Linked DNA regions of Lichenicola cladoniae. The protein of the gene in region 1 binds, or shares a complex with, the protein of each later gene. Links are inferred from orthologs where the notes say so. Each region holds a gene or a part of one and is shown on either strand. Other genes may lie near its edges.

Evidence for each region. The genes of interacting proteins can lie anywhere in the genome.
Region 2: the proteins of HN018_RS14980 (region 1) and eno are in contact, whole or in part, in a solved structure (PDB 2FYM), measured with the Escherichia coli proteins. The link is inferred for Lichenicola cladoniae from one-to-one orthologs.

Annotation. Positions count from the first base shown.
Region 1 is NZ_CP053708.1:3,297,351-3,301,744, forward strand. The notes cover bases 327-4,044. They hold HN018_RS14980 (Rne/Rng family ribonuclease), read left to right. Parts: upstream 327-640; coding sequence 641-3,844; downstream 3,845-4,044. Other genes in these bases: HN018_RS14985 (hypothetical protein), read right to left, coding at 3,986-4,044. Also shown: more of HN018_RS14985, read right to left, coding at 4,045-4,394. UniProt on the Escherichia coli protein: Endoribonuclease that plays a central role in RNA processing and decay. Required for the maturation of 5S and 16S rRNAs and the majority of tRNAs. Also involved in the degradation of most mRNAs.
Region 2 is NZ_CP053708.1:2,084,882-2,088,205, forward strand. The notes cover bases 1-2,986. They hold eno (phosphopyruvate hydratase), read right to left. Parts: upstream 2,140-2,986; coding sequence 862-2,139; downstream 1-861. Other genes in these bases: HN018_RS09650 (dimethylarginine dimethylaminohydrolase family protein), read left to right, coding at 1-816; HN018_RS09660 (DUF3429 domain-containing protein), read left to right, coding at 2,278-2,748; HN018_RS09665 (carboxylesterase/lipase family protein), read left to right, coding at 2,745-2,986. Also shown: more of HN018_RS09665, read left to right, coding at 2,987-3,324. UniProt on the Escherichia coli protein: Catalyzes the reversible conversion of 2-phosphoglycerate (2-PG) into phosphoenolpyruvate (PEP). It is essential for the degradation of carbohydrates via glycolysis.

The DNA of each region.
Region 1 (4,394 bases):
CTGACCTTGGCACTCAAGACGATAGCATAGAGGCTCGCGTCATTGCGACGATCATGATCCTGCGCACTACCGGCGCTCCGGAAACACCTTGGCGAAGCGGCTTGCAGCAGCCGAAGTTTGTTGTCATCATCGAAGGGTGTGACGAGCGTGCTCGTTCTCGTGGAAGTTGCGTCTTCGGCGCGCTCCGTTGGAACTGGTTCTCGTCCGGCATTATGCCTTCCGCATGGAACGCGCGCCGATGGTCACCGGGAGCAGGTCTTCCGCGTCCGGCCCGGCAAGCGCCAAGATGCTCCCGCATATGCCGCGTCAGCCGGGACGATGTCATGTCGCAGCCCTGCACGGCCCTGTTAGCCCACAGCGGGTACCGTCCGGCATGCCGTGCGGCCCCCGCACCTCACGCCTAAGGACCGGATGATCGCCGCCATAGCCCCGAATCGGAACCAGGAATCACCAATGGCCCTGCGCCATGCGGTATCCGCGGTGCCGTCGGCCAAGGCGTCGGACGCCCGTCAACTGCCCCCCATTGCCGCGCGCGCGACGCTCCCTCCTGTTTTCCTCGTCGTCCGGAGGCTAGGGCGCAACCGCCCGGCCGGACCCGGCGACTGGAGCGGTGCCCCGGCCCACCGGAGTTCCCTCTCTCATGACCAAGCGCATGCTGATCGACACGACACACGCGGAAGAAACCCGCGTCGTTGTGCTGGACGGTAACAGGCTCGAAGATTACGACGTCGAAACCTCGGCGAAGAAGCAGATCAAGGGCAATATCTACCTCGCCAAGATCGTCCGAATCGAGCCGAGCCTGCAGGCGGCGTTCGTGGAATACGGCGGCAACCGGCACGGCTTCCTCGCCTTCAGCGAGATCCATCCCGACTATTACCAGATCCCGGTTGCGGACCGCGAACGGCTGATCGCCCTCCAGGAGGAGGAAGCCCGCGCCGACGAGGCCCGCGCCGATCGCGAGGACGAGGCCGACGACGACAGCGGCGACGACACGACGGACCACGCCCCGTCCGGCAATCGCAGGTCCAGCGTCGATCCCTTTGCCGATCAGGCCGAGACCTTCGAGCCGTCATCGGACCAGCCCGACGACGAGAGCGAATTCGGCCCCGAGCCGGATGGCACCATCGCGCTCGCAGTGCAGGTCGAGACGGTCTACGCGGATGCCGATACCCACGCCGAGCATGCCGGCGCATCGGAGTCCGGCGCATCGGAGTCCGGCGCATCGGAGTCCGGCAACGCCGAGGACGGCACGAACGACGCACCGGCCCGCGTATCGAACCGCTCCGCGCACGACCGCCAGCCGCGTCCCGAGCAGTCGGACGAGCCCGCCCCGGAAACGGTCGGTGGCGAGAACGGCGGCGACGATGACGGCCGCGCGCAACGCCGCACCGCCCGCTTCCTGCGCCAGTACAAGATCCAGGAGGTCATGCGCCGCCGGCAGATCCTGCTGATCCAGGTCGTCAAGGAGGAGCGCGGCAACAAGGGCGCCGCCCTCACCACCTACGTGTCGCTGGCCGGCCGCTTCTGCGTGCTGATGCCCAATTCGCTGCGTGGCGGTGGCGTGTCCCGCAAGATCACCTCGGCCGCCGACCGCAAGCGCCTGAAGGACATCACCACCGAGCTGGAAATCCCGCGCGGCATGGCGATGATCGTCCGCACCGCCGGCGCCCAGCGACCGAAGCCGGAAATCCGCCGCGACTGCGAATACCTGCTGCGGACCTGGGACGACATCCGTGAGACCACGCTGGAATCCTCGGCGCCCTGCCTCGTCTACGAGGAAGCCAGCCTGATCAAGCGCGCGATCCGCGACGTCTATACCAAGGACATCGAGGAAATCGTCGTCGACGGCGAGCCTGGCTGGAAGGGCGCGCGCGAGTTCATGCGCACCCTGATGCCGGCGAACGCCAACAAGGTTAACCTCTGGCGCGACGAGAGCCAGCCGCTGTTCTCGCACTACCAGGTCGAGCACCATCTCGACGCGATGCTGCAGCCGACCGTGCAGCTTCGCTCGGGCGGCTACCTGGTGATCAACCAGACCGAGGCGCTGGTCGCGATCGACGTCAACTCCGGCCGCTCCACCCGCGAGCGCAGCATCGAGGAGACGGCGCTCCGCACCAACATGGAGGCCGCCGACGAGGTGGCCCGCCAGCTTCGCCTGCGCGACCTGGCCGGCCTCATCGTCATCGACTTCATCGATATGGAGGCGCGACGCAACAATGCCATGGTCGAGCGCCGCCTCAAGGACGCGCTGCGCAACGACCGCGCCCGCATCCAGGTCGGCTCGATCAGCCATTTCGGCCTGATGGAAATGTCGCGCCAGCGGCTGCGCCCGTCGCTTGCCGAAAGCAGCTTCGTGACCTGCGCGCATTGCGGCGGCAGCGGCTTCATGCGCGGCACCGAGAGCTCGGCGCTGCATGTGCTGCGTGCCATCGAGGAGGAAGCGGGCAAGCGGAAATCCGCCGAGATCCGCGTCCGTGTCGCCGCGTCGGTGGCGTTCTACGTGCTCAACCACAAGCGTGCCTGGCTGCAGGAGATCGAGACCCGCCATCATCTGACGGTGCATCTGCTCGCGGACGACAGCCTGATCCCGCCGGCGCTCGAGATCGACAAGATCGGCACCTATGTCGGGCCACAGCTCGCCGCACCGGTCGAGCGTCCGGCTCCGGCGCCGGTCCAGGCAACTCGTATCCCGATCGCGGCGGCACCCCCGCCGGTGATGGCCGAAACCGAGGAAGGCTGGGACGACGAGCCCGTCCAGGCGCAGAAGCCGGTCGTCGCCCGCGTGGCCGACCAGGCCCAGCCGGCCCTGCCGGACGCGGCGGCATCGTCCGAAGGCCCGGTTGCCGCGGACGGCGAGGACGAACACCGTCGCAAGCGCCGCCGCCGCCGCCGCCGTGGTGGCCGTCGCGAGGATGGATCGGTCATGCCCGAAGGCGCGGCACAGCCCGAGCTGGGCGGCAGCGACGAGGACGAGATGCCGGGTGAGACCGCCGATGCGGTCGCACCGACCCTACTTCCTGGGGAAACGCTGGCGTCGCCGTCGGTGTTCGAAGCGAGCGCGGCCGATGTGGCGCCGGTCGATGCCACCCGGGCTGCCGAACCCGGTCAGGACCCCGGACAGCGCGGTCGTCGCCGTCGTGGAGGCGGGCGCAATCGTCCCCGTCCGGACGGCAGCGATGCCGATGCCGGGCCTGCCGACCGTCAGGATGCGCAGGGGCAGGCGCCTCGCCCGTACAACGGTCCGACGCCGGCCGATCCGTTTGCAGGTAGCTACGACATCTTCGAACTGATGGAACGCGACGCTGACGAAGGCGTGGCCCTGGTGCCTAACCCATCGGCATCGGCGGCGTCCTACGCGCCGTCCAGCCCGATCCGTTCGCAGCCAATAGCGGAGACGACACCGGAGCCGACCCCGGCACCGGCACCGGCCGAGCCCGCACAGGAAGCGGCCGTGCCGGTACCGGAGCCGGTGGTGGACGCAATCGGAGAGGTCGAGCCGGTGGTTGCGCCGACATTGGACCTCGGTCCGGACGTCGCCGCGGATGCCAAGGCGCCGGCAACTCCGAAGGTGCGGAAGCCACGTGCCAGCCGGGCAAAAAAGGCTGCACCGGTCGAGGCGGTGACCCCGGATGCAACGGACCCGGCGGTCGAGCTGGCCGCCGAGCCCGAAGCCCCCCAGGTCGCGATCGCGCCGGAACCAGCGCCCGAAACGTCTGTGGCAGCACCGGAACCGGCGCCCGCAGCCGACGCTGTGAGCGTCGCGGATCCGAGCATCGTCCAGGCGAAGATCATCAGCAGCGATGCACCCGCGGCGAAGCCCCGGAGCGGCTGGTGGAAACGCTGACCATCTGACGGTCTTCCGGGCACTTCCGGGTCGCGTCACCGCCTGCGGATCATCGATCCCGCAGGCGGCCAGACCGACACGGAGGCGCCTGGCGGAACGTTTACCCCGGCCTGGTCGCAAGCATCCGGTATCGTGCGGTCGCTACGGGCGCGCCTGCACGATCGTCATCTCGTGCTTGCCAAAGAACGCCGCGATCGCCTCCGCGCCGTAGGCGGGGACCTGTCCGTCGCGCAGCCTGACGGTCTGCGAGGGCCAGGACGGCCCGCCGAACAACTTGCCTGGCGGCGGCACGGCGAACAGCATCGCGTCGCCCGGAGCGCGTGCGGAACTCCAGCTTTCCGACCTCGCCCGCATCTGCCCGGGCACCAGGGCGAGATCGGCCCTGAGTGCCGGCGTCCATGCTGCGAGCAGCAGCAGAAGTACAGCGGCGAGCGTCACCTCGCGCAGGCCCGCCGGCAACCGGCGCCAGAGCAGCGCGGATGACGGCGCCAGCGCGACCAGTGCCAGCAGCATCATGCCGGCCCGCATCGTCTGGTGGCGCTGGCAGCAC
Region 2 (3,324 bases), 1.2 Mb from region 1 along the record:
CCCTGGATGAAGCCCGGCACCTGGTCCGAGCATCCGGAACGTCACCTGGCCGAGGCACGGACTGCATTCAGTTCTCTCAAGCGGGCCCTCCGCGAGGCGGGCGGCGACATCGAGACGGCGCCGGGCGTTCCCGGCCTGCCCGACATGGTGTTTCCGGCCAACGGCGGCATCGTGTTCGATCGCAAGGCGCTGGTAGCCTCGTTTCGCCATCCGCAACGCCAGGGCGAGGAGGCGGCGTTCAGGGCGGTGTTCCAGGGAATGCGCGATCGTGGGTTGTTGGACGAGGTGATCGACCTGCCGCAGGGCATGTTCCAGGAAGGGGCCGGCGACTGCATCTGGGACCGGACCCGCTCGCTGGCCTGGACCGGCTTCGGCCCACGTTCGGCGGCCGGGGCACCGGACCATATCGCCCGTGTGTTCGACATCGATATCGTCCGGCTCGAACTGGCGACCGAGCAGTTCTATCACCTCGATACCTGCTTCTGCGTGCTACCGCATGGCGAGGTGTTCTTCTATCCGCCCGCGTTCACCAGGGAGGGCGTGAGCCTGATCCGCGATGTCGTCTCGGCCGACCGGCTGATGGAGGCATCGGCCGAGGATGCGGCCCGCTTCTGCGTCAATGCGGTGGCCGTCGACCGTACCATCGTCATGGCCGAACCGACCCAGCGCTTGAAGGACCGGTTTGCCGAACGCGGCTACATGGTGAAGGAGGTCGGGCTGGCTCCGTTCATCCTGTCCGGCGGCGGCGCCTACTGCATGACGCTGCGCATGGATCTCGTCACCCGCGGCACCGACCACGATACCGATACCGTCTGACCGAATGCCGGTCCGGCGGCTGGATGCCGCCGGACCGGTTGTTCGTCAGCCGCGCAGGATGGTCCGGCCCGCATAGCGCGCCGCACTGTCCAGCTCGGCTTCGATGCGGATGAGCTGGTTGTACTTCGCGGTGCGGTCCGAACGGGACAGCGAGCCGGTCTTGATCTGGCCGCAGTTGGTGGCGACGGCGAGGTCGGCGATGGTGCTGTCCTCGGTCTCGCCGGACCGGTGGCTCATGACAGCAGTGTAGCCGGCACGGTGCGCCAGTTCGACCGCTTCCAGCGTCTCGGACAGCGTGCCGATCTGGTTGACCTTCACCAGGATCGAGTTCGCGGTCTTGGCGGCGATGCCGCGACGCAGTCGCTCCGGGTTGGTCACGAACAGATCGTCACCGACCAGTTGCACCTTGGCGCCGAGCACGCTGGTGAGATGCGCCCAGCCTTCCCAGTCATCCTCGTCCAGCGCGTCCTCGACCGAGGCGATCGGGTAGCGGCTGCACAGGTCGGCTATGTAGGCGACCATGCCGCCGGCATCGAGCGACTTGCCCTCGCCTTCGAGCTCGTACTTGCCGTTCTTGTAGAACTCGGTGGCGGCGCAATCGAGCGCGAAGGTCACGTCGTCACCCGGCTTGTAGCCGGCCTTCTCCACCGCGCGGGTGATGAAGGTCAGCGCTTCGTCGGCCGACTTCAGCCCGGGCGCGAACCCGCCCTCGTCACCGACATTGGTGTTGAAGCCGGCATCCTTGAGGCCCTTCTTGAGCTGGGCAAAGATCTCCGAACCCATCCGGATCGCGTCGGCCACGGTGGCGGCGCCGACCGGCTGGATCATGAATTCCTGGATGTCGATCGGGTTGTCGGCATGCTGGCCGCCATTGATGATGTTCATCATCGGCACCGGCAGGGTCCGCGCATACACGCCGCCGACATAGCGATACAGCGGCACCTGCAGCTCTTCCGCGGTCGCCTTGGCCACCGCCAGCGAGACCGCCAGGATCGCGTTGGCGCCCAGGCGCGACTTGTTCGGCGTGCCGTCCAGGTCGATCATCGCGTGGTCGATCGCCACCTGCTCGGACGATTCCGCGCCCTGCAGCGCTTCCAGGATCTCGCCCTCGGCGAACGCGACGGCCTGCAGCACGCCCTTGCCGCCGTAGCGGCTCTTGTCGTTGTCGCGCAGTTCGGCAGCCTCGTGGGCGCCGGTGGAGGCACCCGACGGGACTGCGGCGCGGCCCTTGGCGCCCGACGACAGCTCTACATCGACCTCGATGGTCGGGTTGCCGCGGCTGTCCAGGATCTCGCGCGCGACGATATCGACAATGGCGCTCATGCTATCTCTCTATTCTCTTGTTCGGGCGGCCCTTTTCGACCATCTCGGCCGATGATGCGCAAGCCCGGGCGACATGGCGCATCCGCGCTCCGGCTGCGACGTTGCCCGTGTCCCTGAACGCTGCCGAGGATTCGCATCATGAGACGCCTGCCGCTGCTCGCCGTCATCCTCGGAATAGGCGGCCTGATCCCGTTCGTGGCGTGTGCGATGGGCATCCTGATCTACCCGAACCAGGTGCCCGTGCCGCGCCTGGTGCAGGCACTGATCGGCTACGGCGCGGTCATCCTGTCGTTTCTGGGTGCCGTCCATTGGGGCCTGGCTCTGGCAGCGCGCCCGCTCGACGGCCCGGCGCCGGCCGGGGTCCTGGGCCGCCGCCTGACCCTTGGGGTGCTGCCGGCGCTGGTCGGCTGGGCCGCCATCCTGATCCCGATGGTCGCCTCGCCGGTCGTGTCACTGGTGGTGCTGCTGCTCGGCTTCATCCTGACCGCGGTCATCGAGGCGCGTACCGCCAGGGCCGGGCTGTTGCCGCCGGGCTACATGGCCCTGCGCTGGCTGCTGACCGGCGTGGTCTCGCTCTGCCTGATCGCATCGATCCCGGTCCGGCTTTGAGCCAGGCGGGTCAGGCCACGCTGACCGTTGCCACCGAAGCGGGCCTGGTCGAGGGCACCATCTCGATCCATGCCGAGGGCCCGGTCTGCATCTGGCGCGGCATTCCCTATGCGGAGGCCGTGCGGTTCCAGCACCCACATCCGCCGACCCCATGGCAGGGTATCCGGGCGGCGACGTCCTACGGGCCGCCGTGTCCGCAGCGGATCCCCGGTATCCCGCTCGCCATCGGCGCGCATGGCGATCACTCGGACGAAGCCTGCCTGGTCCTGAACGTGTTTTCTCGGGCTGCGGATGCGGCGCGCCGACCGGTCATGGTCTGGATCCATGGCGGCGCGTTCCTGCTCGGCTCGGCCGACATGTATGACGCAGCCCATCTCGCAGCGTCCGGCGAGATCGTTGCGGTGACCATCAACTACCGTCTGGGCGTGCTCGGTTTCCTGGATCTCGGCAGCGCGCTGGACGACCCGGGCATCCCGAGCAATCTCGGGCTGCGCGACCAGATCGCCGCGTTGCGCTGGGTCAGGGACAACATTGCCGCGTTCGGTGGCGACCCCGATCGGGTCACCATCGCCGGTG